One region of the Bacillus cereus group sp. RP37 genome, then DNA from elsewhere that is predicted to be linked to it. Evidence: predicted binding sites of a transcription regulator. Region 1 holds the regulator's gene; each other region holds the start of a gene.

Region 1 (5,994 bases):
AACAGGTTGATATTCCTGTACCACCTCTTTATCGTTTGAGCAATGGAGGGACGCAGAAGGATAGAAGAAGCGTGCGATTGGTTGTGCACGTCCAAGCAGTTAGGCTGATAAGTAGGCAAATCCGCTTATCGTGAAGGCTGAGCTGTGATGGGGAAGCTCCTTATGGAGCGAAGTCTTTGATTCCCCGCTGCCAAGAAAAGCTTCTAGCGAGATAAAAGGTGCCTGTACCGCAAACCGACACAGGTAGGCGAGGAGAGAATCCTAAGGTGTGCGAGAGAACTCTGGTTAAGGAACTCGGCAAAATGACCCCGTAACTTCGGGAGAAGGGGTGCTTTCTTAACGGAAAGCCGCAGTGAATAGGCCCAAGCGACTGTTTAGCAAAAACACAGGTCTCTGCGAAGCCGTAAGGCGAAGTATAGGGGCTGACACCTGCCCGGTGCTGGAAGGTTAAGGAGAGGGGTTAGCGTAAGCGAAGCTCTGAACTGAAGCCCCAGTAAACGGCGGCCGTAACTATAACGGTCCTAAGGTAGCGAAATTCCTTGTCGGGTAAGTTCCGACCCGCACGAAAGGTGTAACGATTTGGGCACTGTCTCAACCAGAGACTCGGTGAAATTATAGTACCTGTGAAGATGCAGGTTACCCGCGACAGGACGGAAAGACCCCGTGGAGCTTTACTGTAGCCTGATATTGAATTTTGGTACAGTTTGTACAGGATAGGCGGGAGCCATTGAAACCGGAGCGCTAGCTTCGGTGGAGGCGCTGGTGGGATACCGCCCTGACTGTATTGAAATTCTAACCTACGGGTCTTATCGACCCGGGAGACAGTGTCAGGTGGGCAGTTTGACTGGGGCGGTCGCCTCCTAAAGTGTAACGGAGGCGCCCAAAGGTTCCCTCAGAATGGTTGGAAATCATTCGTAGAGTGCAAAGGCATAAGGGAGCTTGACTGCGAGACCTACAAGTCGAGCAGGGACGAAAGTCGGGCTTAGTGATCCGGTGGTTCCGCATGGAAGGGCCATCGCTCAACGGATAAAAGCTACCCCGGGGATAACAGGCTTATCTCCCCCAAGAGTCCACATCGACGGGGAGGTTTGGCACCTCGATGTCGGCTCATCGCATCCTGGGGCTGTAGTCGGTCCCAAGGGTTGGGCTGTTCGCCCATTAAAGCGGTACGCGAGCTGGGTTCAGAACGTCGTGAGACAGTTCGGTCCCTATCCGTCGTGGGCGTAGGAAATTTGAGAGGAGCTGTCCTTAGTACGAGAGGACCGGGATGGACGCACCGCTGGTGTACCAGTTGTTCTGCCAAGGGCATAGCTGGGTAGCTATGTGCGGAAGGGATAAGTGCTGAAAGCATCTAAGCATGAAGCCCCCCTCAAGATGAGATTTCCCATAGCGTAAGCTAGTAAGATCCCTGAAAGATGATCAGGTTGATAGGTTCGAGGTGGAAGCATGGTGACATGTGGAGCTGACGAATACTAATAGATCGAGGACTTAACCATATAATATGAAGCAAATGTTATCTAGTTTTGAAGGAATATGCCTTCATAGTTTGGTGATGATGGCAGAGAGGTCACACCCGTTCCCATACCGAACACGGAAGTTAAGCTCTCTAGCGCCGATGGTAGTTGGGACCTTGTCCCTGTGAGAGTAGGACGTCGCCAAGCAACTAAACACGAGTCAAATGACTCGTGTTTTTTCGTGTTTTCTTTTATAATCCATAGTAAGTAAAAAATGTGTTTAAATTATTATTATTTTGATTAAATACAGGGGAATGTGGCTAGGATAGTGAATAAGCAAAAGAGTTGCAAATTTTATTAATACGTATATAATTAAAGTCAAAGATAGTCAAAGTCAATAAAGGTGGCGGATAAATGAGAAATATATCTGATATCATTGAGCAATATCTAAAGCAAGTTATTGACTTAAGTAATAATAATGTGATTGAAATCAAAAGAAATGAGATTGCGGATCAATTCGAGTGCGTACCATCTCAAATCAATTATGTAATCAATACCCGTTTTACGTTAGAAAGAGGATTTGTAGTAGAAAGTAAACGTGGTGGAGGAGGTTACATTCGCATTATAAAAGTCAAACTGCATGACGATATAGACATTATTGATCAAATGCTTCATATGATTGATCATAGCGTTGCGCAAGGAAATGCAGAGAGTATGATTATACGTTTAATAGAAGAGGGAATCATAACAAATCGTGAAGCTAAACTTATGTTAAGTGTACTAGATCGCTCTGTATTATCAATGGATGTTCCTTCTCGAGATGAACTTAGGGCTCGAATATTATGCGCAATGTTAAGAACACTGAAATATAAATAAATACAGCTTTTGTAAAAGAATGATAACTAAAAGATAAGGCAGTTAAATATTGTAGAAGTTTTGAAAAAAAGAACACGCACTTTTATTTAAACGAATAAAGGAAAGTGAACAATCTAGTAATGTATGAAAAGTACTATGAGATAGATCGTTCCTGTTGTAAAGGTGGGGATAGTGATGACTTGTCAAAACTGTAATATAAGACCAGCAACTTTACATTATACAAAAGTAATCAACGAAAAGAAGACGGAAGTTCATCTTTGTGAGCAATGTGCAGAACAAAGTGGCTATACGTCTTTCTTTCAATCATCGCAGTCTAGCTTTTCATTCCATGATTTATTTGCTGGGTTATTACACGGTGAATCAACAATGTTTGAAGAAGGCAAAAATGGATTTTCAAATAAAAGTATATTAAGGTGTCCAGATTGTAAGATGACATACGAGCAATTTACAAAGGTGGGACGCTTTGGATGTGCCTCTTGTTACGATACATTTAAGGAACATTTAAAGCCATTATTAAAACGTCTTCACGGCGGGCATACAGATCATTGTGGAAAAATTCCGGAACGTATAGAAGGAAATATTCACTTAAAGAAAGAATTAGATGAACTAAAACTCATTCTGAAACAATACGTACAGAAAGAGGAGTTTGAGAAAGCTGCTGAGGTAAGGGATAAAATTCGAGGTCTTGAAAATCAGCTTAGTGAGCATAGAGAGGGGGAATAGTTCTATGTCACTGGACAAAATTATGAATGAAGCGATTAGTCCATGGATGAAGGGGGATGGCCCTGATTCTGATATTGTTTTAAGTAGTCGAATTCGTTTGGCTCGTAATTTTAAAAAATATCAATTCTCTACTATGCAAAATGAAGAAGAAGCTAAACAGATTCATGAATTATTTAAAAAGGAATTTATAAATAAAACGGTAGAACCTTTTGGAGAGTTTGAACTATTAAAAATGAATGAATTAACGCCTCTTCAAAGGAGAGTATTAGTTGAAAAGCATTTAATTAGCCCCAACCTTGCAGGTACAGAATATGGAGCATGCCTATTGTCAGAAAATGAACATATTAGTGTCATGCTTAATGAAGAAGACCATATTCGGATTCAGTGCTTATTTTCAGGGTTGCAGTTATCAGAGGCTCTTCAAAGTGCCAATCAAATAGATAATTGGATAGAGGAAGAGGTTGAATATGCTTTTGATGAATCACTTGGATATATTACGAGTTGTCCTACTAACGTCGGTACAGGATTAAGGGCTTCCGTAATGATTCACTTACCGGGACTCGTTTTAACGAAAAGAATTAGCCGTATTATACAAGTAATTCAAAAATTAGGGTTAGTAGTAAGAGGAATATACGGTGAAGGTAGCGAAGCGTTAGGTAATATATTTCAGGTGTCAAATCAAATGACGCTAGGAAAATCTGAAGAAGATATTATTGCAGATTTAAAGAGTGTCATTCAACAAATCATACAACAAGAAAAAATGGCTAGAGAATTAATTGTACAAAATTCAAGTATTGAGCTTGAAGATAAAGTTTATCGCTCTTATGGCATACTAGCAAACAGTCGGTTAATTCAATCTGCGGAAGCGGCCACCTGCTTATCAGATGTACGACTGGGTATTGATTTAGGATATATAAAAGGTGTATCGAGAAATATTTTGACTGAGCTAATGGTTCTTACACAACCAGGCATTTTACAACAATATGCAGGAGGACATTTAGGACCAGAAGAAAGAGATTATCGAAGAGCAACCTTAATCCGTGAGCGATTACGTATTGAAAAAAACTAAGCGCAAGTAGGAGGCGATTTCTATGATGTTTGGAAGATTTACAGAAAGAGCACAGAAAGTATTAGCTTTATCTCAAGAGGAAGCAATTCGTATTGGGCATAATAATATTGGAACAGAACATATTTTACTTGGGCTTGTACGCGAAGGTGAAGGAATTGCAGCAAAAGCGTTAATTGCTCTTGGGTTAAGTCCAGAGAAAGTTCAAAAAGAGGTAGAAGCGTTAATTGGACGCGGAACAGAAGCTTCTCAAACGGTACATTATACACCGCGTGCGAAAAAGGTTATTGAGTTGTCTATGGATGAAGCTCGTAAATTAGGTCATTCTTACGTTGGAACAGAACATATCTTACTTGGTTTAATCCGTGAAGGTGAAGGTGTAGCAGCACGTGTTTTAAATAACTTAGGTGTTAGCTTAAATAAGGCAAGACAACAAGTATTGCAACTTCTTGGAAGTAATGAAGCAAGTTCAGGTCACCAAGGTGGTTCTTCAACAAATGCAAATACACCAACACTTGATAGTTTAGCACGTGATTTAACAGTTGTTGCACGTGAAAATCGTTTAGACCCTGTTATTGGGCGTGGTAAAGAAATTCAACGTGTAATTGAAGTTTTAAGCCGTAGAACAAAAAACAATCCTGTATTAATTGGAGAGCCTGGTGTAGGTAAAACGGCAATTGCAGAAGGATTAGCACAACAAATTGTAAATAATGAAGTTCCTGAAACTTTAAGAGATAAGCGTGTTATGACACTAGATATGGGTACAGTGGTAGCTGGAACGAAGTATCGTGGTGAATTTGAAGATCGTTTGAAGAAAGTTATGGATGAAATCCGTCAAGCAGGAAATATTATTCTATTTATTGATGAACTTCATACATTAATTGGTGCAGGTGGAGCAGAAGGTGCTATTGATGCATCGAATATTTTAAAACCATCTTTAGCTCGCGGGGAGTTACAATGTATTGGGGCGACAACGTTAGATGAATATCGCAAATATATTGAAAAAGACGCGGCTTTAGAGAGACGTTTCCAACCAATTCACGTTGATGAGCCAAGTTTAGACGAATCAACTCAAATCTTGAAAGGTTTACGTGATCGTTACGAGGCACATCACCGTGTATCTATTACAGATGATGCAATTGATGCAGCTGTAAAGCTTTCAGACCGTTATATTACAGATCGTTTCTTACCAGATAAAGCAATTGATTTAATTGATGAAGCTGCTTCAAAGGTTCGCTTACGCTCTTATACAACACCACCAAATCTAAAAGAGCTTGAAGTGAAGCTTGAGGAAATTAGAAAAGAAAAAGATGCAGCTGTACAAAGTCAAGAATTTGAAAAAGCTGCTTCCTTACGTGATATGGAACAACGCTTACGTGAGAAGTTAGAAGATACGAAGCGTCAATGGAAAGAGCAACAAGGAAAAGAAAACTCGGAAGTGACAGTAGAAGATATTGCAAATGTCGTTTCTACGTGGACTCGTATCCCGGTTTCTAAACTTGCACAAACAGAGACTGATAAATTATTAAACTTAGAATCCATTCTTCACGATCGTGTTATTGGTCAAGATGAAGCGGTAGTAGCTGTAGCGAAAGCTGTTCGTCGTGCTAGAGCAGGATTGAAAGATCCGAAACGTCCGATTGGTTCCTTTATTTTCTTAGGACCAACAGGTGTAGGTAAAACGGAGCTAGCAAGAGCATTAGCAGAATCTATGTTCGGTGATGAGGATGCAATGATTCGCATCGATATGTCTGAGTACATGGAGAAGCATTCTACCTCTCGTTTAGTTGGATCTCCTCCAGGATATGTTGGATATGAAGAAGGCGGTCAATTAACTGAGAAGGTTCGCCGTAAGCCATATTCAGTTGTCCTATT
Region 2 (5,994 bases), 4.9 Mb from region 1:
GACAGAGAATAATGATATAAAAATGGTAATTATTACAGGAATGTCTGGAGCTGGAAAGACAGTAGCTTTACAAAGTTTTGAAGATTTAGGATATTTCTGTGTTGATAATTTACCACCGATGTTATTGCCAAAGTTTATTGAGCTTATGGCGGATTCAAAAGGGAAAATGAATAAAGTGGCACTTGGCGTTGATTTACGTGGCCGAGAGTTTTTCGAACATTTATGGGGAGCACTTGATGATTTATCAGAACGTACATGGATTATTCCTCATATTTTATTCTTAGATGCGAAAGATAGCACGCTTGTAACTCGTTATAAAGAAACGAGACGTTCGCATCCACTGGCGCCAACTGGTTTACCGTTAAAGGGAATCGAAATGGAGCGTGGCTTATTAACTGATATGAAGGCACGAGCAAATATTGTGCTGGATACATCGGATTTAAAACCGAAAGAATTACGTGAAAAGATTGTTCATCTGTTTTCAACTGAAACTGAGCAAGCATTTCGTGTAAATGTTATGTCATTTGGATTTAAGTACGGTATTCCAATTGATGCAGATTTAGTATTTGATGTTCGTTTTTTACCAAATCCATATTACATTCCACATATGAAGCCATTAACAGGACTAGATGAAGAAGTTTCATCGTATGTACTGAAATTTAATGAGACGCATAAGTTTTTAGAAAAATTGACGGACCTTATCACTTTTATGCTGCCTCATTATAAAAGAGAGGGCAAGAGTCAACTTGTAATTGCAATTGGATGTACAGGTGGACAGCATCGTTCTGTTACGCTTACAGAATACCTTGGGAAACATTTGAAACCAGAGTATAGTGTTCATGTATCTCATCGTGATGTGGAGAAGAGAAAGGGCCATTAAGGGATGAAAAAAGAGAGAAAACCTAAAATTGTTATCATGGGAGGCGGTACTGGACTCTCTGTTTTATTACGAGGATTAAAACAATATCCTGTGGATATTACAGCAGTTGTTACAATCGCTGATGATGGCGGCAGTTCAGGTAGATTACGTGATGAGCTAGAAATTCCACCCCCAGGTGACATTCGTAACGTACTTGTTGCGTTATCAGATGTAGAACCGCTGGTGGAAGCTTTATTTCAGCATCGTTTCACAACGGGAGACGGACTGAAAGGTCATGCGTTAGGAAATTTATTATTGGCGGGTATGACCTCGATTACAGGAGACTTCTTCCATGCGATTACAGAAACGAGTAAAGTGTTAAATGTTAGAGGACGTGTATTGCCGGCAGCGAACCAAAGTGCAGTACTGCATGCAGTACTAGAAGATGGAGAAATTGTAACAGGTGAATCAAAGATTCCTTATTTCGGAAAGAAGATTAACCGTGTCTTTTTAACTCCAGAAGATGTAGAGCCGTTACATGAAACGTTGGCTGAGATTAAACGAGCTGATTTACTTGTTTTCGGTCCAGGAAGTTTGTATACGAGTATATTACCGAATTTAGTTGTTAACAAAATCGGGGACGCTGTTCTTGCTGCAAAAGCGAAGAAGGTATATGTATGTAATGTTATGACGCAAGCTGGTGAAACGATGGGATATACTGCGTTTGACCATGTGCAGGCGTTACATGATCATTTAGGTAAACCATTTATCGATACTGCAATTGTAAATAACCGTGATATTCCTTGTGAATTACGTCAGTTATATGAAGAAGAAATGTCGGCGCCAGTTGTAGTAGATGAAGAACGTTTTACCGAAAACAATATTGATGTCATTCAAGATCAATTAGCGAAGTATGATGATCGTGTTGTAAGACACGATACATTAAAGTTAGCTTCTATTTTATATTCACTGTTGTAGATGTGCGTTGCCTCGTTTGAGGTAACGCTCATCCTTTCATATAGGACAAGATTTTTGTTCCACAATAATCGTATAAGGAGGTGTTGACTGTGTCATTTGCATCAGAAACAAAGAAAGAGTTGACGAATCTTGAGATGAAGGAATGCTGTGAGAAAGCAGAATTATCAGCGTTACTTCGAATGAACGGATCGCTTTCTTTTTCAAACCGTCGTCTATCTATCGATATTCAAACGGAAAATGCGGCAATTGCAAGAAGGATTTATACGCTTTTGAAAAAAGGATATGACGTGACGGTAGAATTACTTGTTCGTAAAAAAATGCGATTGAAGAAAAATAATGTATATATCGTACGGCTTGTTGAGAAGTCTCGCGAAATATTAGCTGATCTTCATATCGTTCGAGACGACTTTTCATTTATTCGAAATATATCACAAGAATTGATTGAGAAGAAATGTTGTAAACGATCGTATTTACGCGGTGCATTTTTAGCAGGTGGTTCAGTAAATAACCCAGAAACATCATCTTATCATTTAGAAATCTTTTCGTTATATAAGGAACATAATGATGCTATATGTGAACTGATGAACGGATTTGATTTAAATAGTAAGACATTGGAAAGAAGAAAAGGGTACATTACGTATTTGAAAGAAGCGGAAAAGATTACAGAGTTTTTAAATATTATAGGTGCTCACAATGCACTTTTAAGATTTGAAGACATTCGAATCGTTCGCGATATGCGTAATTCAGTAAATCGTTTAGTGAATTGCGAAACAGCCAATTTAAATAAAACAATTGGTGCAGCGTTAAGGCAAATTGAAAACATCCGTTATATTGATGAGACGGTTGGTCTTGATATATTGCCAGATAAACTACGAGAAATTGCGCAACTACGAAGAGATTATCAAGATGTAACATTGAAAGAGTTAGGTGAGATGGTATCCGGGGGGAAAATTAGTAAATCGGGTATTAATCACCGCTTGCGTAAAATCGATGATATTGCAGAGAAGTTACGCGCGGGGGAAACGGTAGCAAAAAAATAAGAGGTTAAAGGGGAAATGGAGCTGTGGTTCAAAAACGAGTTCAGGTTTCATTAAAAAACGGTTTACAAGCACGTCCGGCTGCGTTGTTTGTACAAGAGGCCAATCGCTTTCATGCGGATATTTTCATCGAGAAAGATGGAAAGACAGTAAATGCAAAGAGCATAATGGGGATTATGAGCTTAGCAATTGGAACTGGTAGCATGATAACAATTACAACAGAAGGTTCAGATGCAGAAGAGGCTTTAGAGGCATTAGCTGCATATGTACAGTAAAAAGCTATCGCGCATGTGCGATAGCTTTTTTGTTTTGCTATTTGTTGGGTGGGGGGTATGTAGGGCGCTTCTGCTTGTCGAGGATTGTCGGTAGATCGATATGTTGTGTCGAACCGTTGATATAATTTGAGTTGTGTTCGATATAATTGGAAAATCGTTGATATATTCAGGGAGATACTAGATGGGGTATGTTCGCGCGGAGGCCTAGCCATAAAAAAAGCGCCCTGTAATAGGGCGCTTCTGCTTTAAGTTGTATCTAGCGCCAGTGGCTAACTCTTCGTGTCTAAGAACCTTAGCCAGTCAGAGCTGAACGAGCCGCTTCCGCTTTTAGTTATTAACGATTTGTAAAGATCTTATCGATTAAACCGTATTCTAAAGCTTTTTCTGCTGTCATGAAGTTGTCGCGGTCTGTGTCGCGTTGTAGTACTTCAATTGGTTGGCCTGTGCGGTCAGCAAGAATTTGGTTTAGTTTTTCACGTAAGAATAGGATACGTTTAGCAGCGATTTCGATTTCAGTCGCTTGACCTTGTGCTCCGCCAAGTGGTTGGTGAATCATTACTTCACTGTTTGGAAGTGCATAACGTTTTCCTTTTTCACCTGCTGCAAGTAAGAATGCACCCATAGATGCAGCCATACCGATACAGATTGTTGATACTTGTGGCTTAATAAACTGCATTGTATCATAGATTGCCATACCTGCTGTGATAGAACCACCAGGGCTGTTGATGTAGATGTGAATATCTTTTTCTGGATCTTGAGATTCCAAGAATAAAAGCTGGGAAACGATTGAGTTAGCTACGTTGTCATCAATTGCACTACCAAGCATAATGATGCGGTCTTTTAATAGTCGAGAGTAAATATCGTAAGCGCGTTCTCCACGATTTGTTTGTTCAATTACTGTAGGAATTAAATTCATCTGTTATTTCCTCCTTCTAAAGCTTTCTTAGTCTTATAATACAATTATGGTCAATAAAGGTCAAACGAAACCACTTTAAATCAAAAAAATATGTAGTTGTACCATGAAATATTCGCTATGTTTTTGAAATTCCCTGCTTATGTATCTTCAACATCATAACCGAATTACATAAATTTAAACGTTATAAAAACTGGAGAAAAAAGAAAAGAACGCCTTTTTACTGAAGCGTTCTTTCGATATTTATTCTTTTAAAAGATAGGTTACTTTATTTAAAATCTTTTCGATTTGTTTCGCGTTTTTACTATACATTTCGCTTGCTGATTTCGACTTTGTTTCTAGGGAGAATAGTTCAAGATCAGCATGACATTTTTTTAAAGATGCCAATAATAAAGGTTTGTTTTGAGGAGAAGGCATTTGCAGCTTGTCATTATAAATGTCGATAGTAAGTTGTCCATATGAGTCAACTTGGCCGAGAAAGACATTTTCGATGACAACACCGAGTTTTTCTAGTTCAGAATGTAACCAAGCGCGGTTATGTCCACTAGAGGAAAGGGGTTCATCTAGTACATTTCCATCCATAATAACAGTTTGCGGTTCTTTTTCATTTGGTACTTTTAAACCGATGTCTTTTGCTGTAAGTGGCTGAGAATCTTTCTTTAATAATACATTTAATTCTCCGCTCGGTTCTAAGACAGCAAATTCGACTTCAGCTACGCTGAACGCACTTTTTCCTCGCAGTAGTTCAAGTAATTCGTCACTTGTATATTTTTCTTTCTTTAAGTTATCTTCGAGTACCTTTCCATCTTTTATTAATACGGTAGATTTTCCTTCAAAAAAATCTCGAGCTGTTTTGTTCTTTAAAGAGAGGATTCCTGTGAGAAAAGGTACCGCAGCGAAAATGAGTATCGCAAAGACGCCGTGGAAAAATTTTGAATCGAGCCCTGTAGATACTTGGGCAGCGATGTCACCGATTGTCATTCCGGCTATGTATTCAAAAAAGGAGAGCTGAGAGATTTGTCTTTTCCCTAACCATTTCGTAATAGCGAATAAAATAATTAATATGAATACAGAGCGAAGAATGACAAGTGTCCATTCCGGCAGGTGAGACATAGTCATTTCCTCCAGTCTACTTAAAACCCTTTATATTGAGGTTCTTCACGTTCTAATACTGAAATTCTATTTTGTAAATCAGCGATGATGCTGTCCATTTCTAACATACATTCATGAAATACACGTTTTGATTCTTCATCCTGTGAATTTAGTGAAAGAGAGCTTAAACTTGCTTGAGAGCCCCTTACACTAGCAAGGCAGGTTTTAACGCTAGCGATAACTGTCATACAAACACCTCTTATCCTTTCGGTTTGAATAGCAATGCTCCAATAAAGCCGAAAATAATAGCTGCGGATACGCCGGCGCTCGTTACTTTAAACATGCCGGTAATGACGCCAACGATTCCGTGCTTTGCAGCTTCTTCCATTGCGCCGTGAACGAGGGCATTACCAAAGCTTGTAATAGGTACGGTTGCCCCGGCTCCAGCAAAGTCGATTAATGGTTCATACAAATTGAATCCATCTAATATAGCTCCGGCAACAACGAGTGTTGCCATTGTATGAGCGGGTGTTAGTTTGCCGACATCAAACATAAGTTGGCCGATTACACATATGAGTCCGCCAATGACGAAAGCCCAGAAAAAAATCATTGCGTTGCACCTCCAAATTCAATCGAAACGGCGTGAGCGATACACGGAATCGTTTCTTCTTGTTGGAATGTAAGTGGAGATAGTAAAGCGCCTGTCGCAACGACAAGTATTTTTTTGAACTCTCCTCTTTTCATTCGGTTTAATAAATGACCGTACACGACTGTTGCGGAACATCCTGGTCCACTAGCGCCAGCTATGACAGGTTGCCCCTCTCTATAGATGAGTAGCCC
Region 3 (5,994 bases), 1.1 Mb from region 1:
TCTAATTCTGTCGGCATAGAATCAATTTCTGTACGAATTGTTGCGCACGCTTCGTCAACAAGATCGATCGCTTTATCAGGTAAGAAGCGATCTGAAATATATCGATCTGATAAAACAGATGCTGCTACAATCGCGCGGTCATGAATATTTACACCGTGATAAATTTCAAAACGCTCTTTTAATCCACGTAAAATGGAAATTGTATCTTCAACAGTTGGTTCTTCTGCTAATACTTGTTGGAAACGTCTTTCTAGCGCTGGATCTTTCTCAATATATTTACGATATTCATCTAACGTTGTCGCCCCGATACAATGCAATTCACCACGCGCAAGCATCGGTTTTAACATATTTCCTGCGTCCATCGCACCTTCTGTTTTACCAGCGCCGACGATTGTATGAAGTTCATCAATGAATAATAAAATGCGGCCTTCACTCTTTTTAATTTCATTTAATACCGCTTGCAGACGCTCTTCAAATTCACCGCGGAATTTTGCTCCAGCTACAAGCGCACTCATATCTAACGCAAAGATTGTTCTATCTTTTAATCCTTCAGGTACATCCTTCTTTACAATACGCTGTGCTAATCCTTCAACGATTGCTGTTTTACCAACACCTGGCTCACCAATTAAAACCGGGTTGTTTTTCGTTTTACGTGAAAGGATACGAATGACGCGGCGAATTTCACTATCACGGCCGATTACAGGGTCAATTTTCCCCGCTCTTACTTCCGCCACTAGATCACGGCCATATTTTTCTAACGCTTCATAAGTTGCTTCTGGATTTTGACTAGTCACTCTTTGATTCCCCCGAACTGTCATTAAAGACTGTAATAAGTTGTCTTTCGTAATATGAAATCTTGTAAGTAATTGATTTATATCGCCTTTTTCTTCAGAAAAAGCAAGCAATACATGTTCAACTGAAATGTAGTCATCTTGCAATTTCTCTGCTTCTTTTCCTGCTCTTACAAGTAGTTGTTGCAGAGCACCTGTTATATATAATTTGCCCGCTTCTGCTCCGCTTCCCGTTACAGAAGGCTTTTTCTTAATTAAACTTTCGGCACCTTGCTTTAACGCTTCTATATCGACATTCATTTTTTGAAAAATACGTACTGCTAACCCATCTTGCTCTTCTAATAATGTAAACAAGAGATGAACAGTATCTACTTCTTGATGATGATGAGACACCGCTAAAGATTGGGCACTCATAATCGCCTCTTGTGTTTTTGTTGTCATTTGATTTAAGTCCATCTTTACAGCCCTCCAAATGTTTGACTTTCTTTGACCTTTGATTTGATTATACGCCAACTGACTTTTTTATACAATAATTTTGCTTATGTATTTTCAAACTTATTATTGGAAAAAAGAAAAGTGCGCATGCATGATACAATTGAAAAATATACGGTAAATGAAATTATAACGTGTAATGACAAAAAAGCCGCAATGATGATTGCGGCTCCTTTTACGGTTTTCTTTTATATGTCCACTGACGGTTATGATTCGTGTTCTCTGGAAACTTTTCACCGGCAGTTAATTGTACCATTTGGGGATTTTTCACCATACTTCCCGTTTCACCAATTTCTACGTAAATGCCATCATTTGGCGCTTTTTGTCCAGAACGAAACCTGCGATTTTGTCCCATCTTCATTCTCCTTCCATGACGTCTTGCCTCATTAGTATATCCATTTTAAAAGAAAGCTTTTCTGTCATGTTTAGGAAACAAGTACTACATCTCGTTCTTGTACATATATATGAATGACACAAGTGTAAGCAGGGATTTCTTCCCTATTTGTAGAAAAAAAAGAAACCAACCTACTCTAGGCTAGTTTCAAAGGAGAGTCAAACATATACGAGAAGATTACATGTTCATTATAAGCCTCCTCATACGAGCAATGTAACCCTTTTCACAATTTGTACATAATGAAAGAAACATTGTTTGAACTTTCTAAAAAGATGTTGACTTTTCCTAATTTCCAGCGAGAAATAGTAGACACCACAGCACTTCGAGACGTAAGATGGATATATAGTGAAATTCCCATCTATGGTGGTATCACCCAGTTTAACCTCTTATTTCTGCATATTAAAAAACGGAAATACAGATAAAAACAAAAAAATTATTATAAGAGGTGAAATTATGAAAAAACAGCATTTAATCGCATTAGACTTAGACGGCACTTTATTAACAGACAACAAAATAATTTCTACTCGAACGAAACATACAATTGCAAAAGCAAAAGAACAAGGACATATTGTCGTTATTTCAACAGGACGTCCATTCCGCGCTAGTTTTGATTACTATAAAGAACTTGGTCTTAACACACCAATCGTAAACTTTAATGGCGCTTACGTACATCACCCTCTTGATTCAAAGTGGGGTACACATCACTCACCTCTCGAGCTAGCAACAGCTCAAGAAATTGTCCGAGCTTGCTTTGATTTTGGCGTGAAAAATATATATGCTGAAGTAATGGACGATGTGTATGTTCGTGAAATTGATGAAGATAAAAAACATATTTTCGAATTCGGTTCTCCAAAGATTTTTACAGGAGACTTATTAAATATTTTAAACGATCATCCAACTTGCTTATTAATCGACGCACATGACGAGCATTCCAGTGCAATTCGTCAACACTTAACTGATATGCATGCTGAAGTAATCGATCACAGAAAATGGGGCGCACCTTGGCCAATTATTGAAATTGTAAAAAGCGGGTTAAATAAAGCTGTCGGATTACAAAAAATTTCTAATCATTACAACATTCCACAAGAGCGAATTATCGCTTTCGGTGATGAAGATAACGACTTTGAAATGATTGAATTTGCTGGTCACGGCATCGCAATGGGAAATGCCATCCCTGAATTAAAATCACTTGCAAACCATACAACGTTAACGAATGAAGAAGATGGTATCGCTCTATATTTAGAAGAGGTTCTTGGGTTATAATCTAAAAATTCCCTGCTTATAGTTTCTCGCCAAACGCTCATACTATAATTAGACGCAAAAGTCAGCGCGTCGATTGTTTTCAGCTAAATAAAGGGGGTTTTTCGAATGGGTAAAAAGAACAAATCAAAACGTTTTATCCAACAAGGAGCCGATGCTGTTATGAAGCATGATGCAAGATTCCCGTACAGAGGTACATTAGCTGAGGCAGAAAAAGCGAGAAACAACTCTTCTTTTGGAGGGGTTTAAATGGGGAACTTACTATTCCAACAAGCTAGAGATGCTGTCACAAATGCCGTATCTTGTTCAAGCGGCACTGAGCAACAAGATCTCGTATATAGAGCAAAAAACGCTTTGCAATCTGCTTATGCAAACTCTTCAACAGCTGAAAAAGTTCAGCTACGCGAAATGCAGGAGCAGTTGCAAAACATTACGAATTTACATTAAAAAAGAGGACCAGCTTTGGTCCTCTTTAATCTTTTCGAAACAATCCAAACACCCCAACCGTTTGCAGTACGTTTGTAAATGCACCTGGGTCCACTTGTTTAATAACCCTCTCTAATTCATACAATTCGTAACGAGTAATCACAATCATTAACATTTCCTTATTTTCATTTGTATAAGCACCTGTTGCCGGTATAGTTGTAATCCCCCTCACTAAGCGTGAATGAATCGCCTTGCGTACATCTGCCCCATTCTTCGTAACGATTAATGCTGTAATCTTCACGTGACGGGTATGAATCGCATCAATAATTCTCGTTGAAACATACAACGTCAACAAAGTATATAACGCTTTTTCCCATCCATATACATAACCTGCAGCGATAATGATAATTGCATTAAAAAAGAAAAAGTATGTGCCAACAGGTTTATCTTTTATCTTAGATAAAATCATCGCGATGATATCTAAACCACCTGTAGAAGCCCCCCACTTTAAAGCAATCCCTACCCCAATTGCTGAAATTATCCCGCCAAAAATCGCATTCAATATGATGTCGTTCGAAACTGCTTTAACTGGGATAATTTCTAGAAACAAAGTCATAAATATAACGCAAAGAAAACTAAAAAAAGTAAAAGCCTTCCCAACCTTTTTCCACGCTAAAATAACGACAGGAATATTAAATAAGCTAAACAATACCCCCGTTGATATATGAATAGATAAAAAGTCACTTAATATTTGTGATAATAATTGAGACAATCCAGCAAAACCACTCGCGTACACTTTCGCTGGCGTTAAAAATAAATTCATTCCAATCGCGTTTAACAAACCTGCGACGATTACAACGATTAACTTCTTTATAAGTTCGGTATAATTCAACTTCAAATCCATTTCTAATCCACCCTTATTATTCATGAATGCACTGCTATACATAGTCTTTACGAAAAAGGAAATGATAAACGTACAACGTTTAGAAATGGAGTTGATACATATGCCACATACAAGTGATAACGACAAAAAAGCACGCGATAATAATGCAAAGCGTACGCAAAAAAATGAACAAGAACAAAAGAATATAGAGCAAGGTAAGCGTGCCTATTCCAAAAAGACCGATCACCTTTGATTCCATCGTACACCAACAGTATTGTTGGTGTACTTTTTTTACAGTTTACGGGGAAAAAACATTAAAAATTCACTTCATGTTCACTTCTATATTCTACAATAGCGATAACATATTCGGATGAGGTGTTAGCATGAGAGGGAAACATATTTTCATTATTACTGCACTACTAAGTATATTAATGCTATCTGCTTGTGGACAAAAAAACGGCTCAACTACAGTCGCTACGGCAACAGACTCAACCATTACGAAGAGTGACTTCGAAAAGCAGTTGAAAGATCGTTATGGAAAAGACATGCTATACGAAATGATGGCACAAGACGTTATCACAAAAAAATATAAAGTATCTGACGATGATGTAGATAAAGAAGTACAAAAAGCGAAAAATCAATACGGAGATCAATTCACAGCAGTACTAGAAAACAATCGTTTAAAAGATGAAGCCGATTTCAAAAATCAAATTAAGTTCAAACTTGCTATGAATGAAGCAATTAAGAAGAGTGTTACAGAAAAAGATGTGAAAGACCACTATAAACCAGAAATTAAAGCGAGTCACATTTTAGTAAGTGACGAAAATGAAGCGAAAGAAATAAAGAAAAAATTAGATGCTGGTGCTTCATTTGAAGAATTAGCAAAGCAAGAATCACAAGATCTACTATCAAAAGATAAAGGCGGAGACCTCGGATACTTCCATTCCGGTGCAATGACACCAGAATTCGAAACAACTGCCTACAAACTAAAAATCGGCCAAGTTAGTGATCCAGTCAAATCACCAAATGGCTATCACATTATTAAACTAACTGGTAAAAAAGATTTACAACCTTACGATGAAGTAAAAGACTCCATCCGCAAAAACTTAGAAGCAGAACGTATTGCTGATCCTACATTCAGTCAAAAGTTGTTACAAAGAGAATTAAAAAAGGCAAATATTAAAATAAGTGATAATGACTTGAAAGATACATTTACTTTTGCGCATGAGCGAGGAAATTAAGAAAGCATCCCCTTATATTTCACAAAATATAAGGGGATGCTTTTATTTGCTTTATTTTTTAAAGTAAGTCCAGCCTTCTTCTTGATAAACCTTTTCTTCTTTCATCAACTTACCAAGCGCGCGCTTAAATGCAGCTTTACTCATGTTGAAACGTTCTTTAATATCTTCTGGGTGACTCTTATCCCAAAACGGCATTGCTCCGCCACGTTCTTCCATATATGCATAAATCACTGCAGCGTCATCTTCCATTCCTTCTTCTTTACGAGGAAGAAGTGAAATGTTAATTGTACCGTCATCTTTTACGTCAATAATACGGCCCGTTACACGTTCACCGATGCGGACTTGTTCTTTTCTTTCAGTATGGTGTAAGAAAGCACGGAAATGCTCATCAGTTAGTATGAATGAACCAACTTGAAGTGAACGATACACACGTCCATTTACGTTTTTATTACGCATAGATGGCGTCGCATCTACGATAATTTCTTGCATATCACTGTCTCTTGCCGG

What was found. The regulator CtsR, encoded in region 1, represses protease genes until heat stress. The targets are predictions, from matches to a motif close to ATGGTCAATAAAGGTCAAACA.
Positions count from the first base shown of each region.
Region 2: a site for CtsR is predicted at 4,112-4,132, ahead of clpP (ATP-dependent Clp endopeptidase proteolytic subunit ClpP). Genes of this name have one in related genera too.
Region 3: a site for CtsR is predicted at 1,265-1,285, ahead of clpB (ATP-dependent chaperone ClpB). Genes of this name have one in related genera too.

Region 1 is NZ_JARVHP010000001.1:5,290,672-5,296,665, reverse strand. It holds rRNA gene QCI44_RS27850 (23S ribosomal RNA) at 1-1,496, shown strand, start outside; rRNA gene rrf (5S ribosomal RNA) at 1,546-1,661, shown strand; gene ctsR (transcriptional regulator CtsR) at 1,869-2,330, shown strand; gene mcsA (protein-arginine kinase activator protein McsA) at 2,505-3,053, shown strand; gene mcsB (protein-arginine kinase McsB) at 3,058-4,122, shown strand; gene clpC (ATP-dependent protease ATP-binding subunit ClpC) at 4,145-5,994, shown strand, end outside.
Region 2 is NZ_JARVHP010000001.1:360,130-366,123, forward strand. It holds gene rapZ (RNase adapter RapZ) at 1-880, shown strand, start outside; gene QCI44_RS01740 (gluconeogenesis factor YvcK family protein) at 884-1,837, shown strand; gene whiA (DNA-binding protein WhiA) at 1,927-2,877, shown strand; gene QCI44_RS01750 (HPr family phosphocarrier protein) at 2,901-3,149, shown strand; gene clpP (ATP-dependent Clp endopeptidase proteolytic subunit ClpP) at 3,484-4,065, opposite strand; gene QCI44_RS01760 (DUF421 domain-containing protein) at 4,306-5,175, opposite strand; gene QCI44_RS01765 (DUF1657 domain-containing protein) at 5,196-5,402, opposite strand; gene spoVAE (stage V sporulation protein AE) at 5,414-5,764, opposite strand; gene spoVAD (stage V sporulation protein AD) at 5,761-5,994, opposite strand, start outside.
Region 3 is NZ_JARVHP010000001.1:4,206,807-4,212,800, forward strand. It holds gene clpB (ATP-dependent chaperone ClpB) at 1-1,247, opposite strand, end outside; gene QCI44_RS22215 (YjzC family protein) at 1,459-1,638, opposite strand; gene QCI44_RS22220 (Cof-type HAD-IIB family hydrolase) at 2,131-2,940, shown strand; gene QCI44_RS22225 (hypothetical protein) at 3,046-3,186, shown strand; gene QCI44_RS22230 (DUF3813 domain-containing protein) at 3,187-3,384, shown strand; gene QCI44_RS22235 (YitT family protein) at 3,410-4,267, opposite strand; gene QCI44_RS22240 (DUF3941 domain-containing protein) at 4,368-4,499, shown strand; gene prsA (peptidylprolyl isomerase PrsA) at 4,630-5,487, shown strand; gene QCI44_RS22250 (CvfB family protein) at 5,539-5,994, opposite strand, start outside.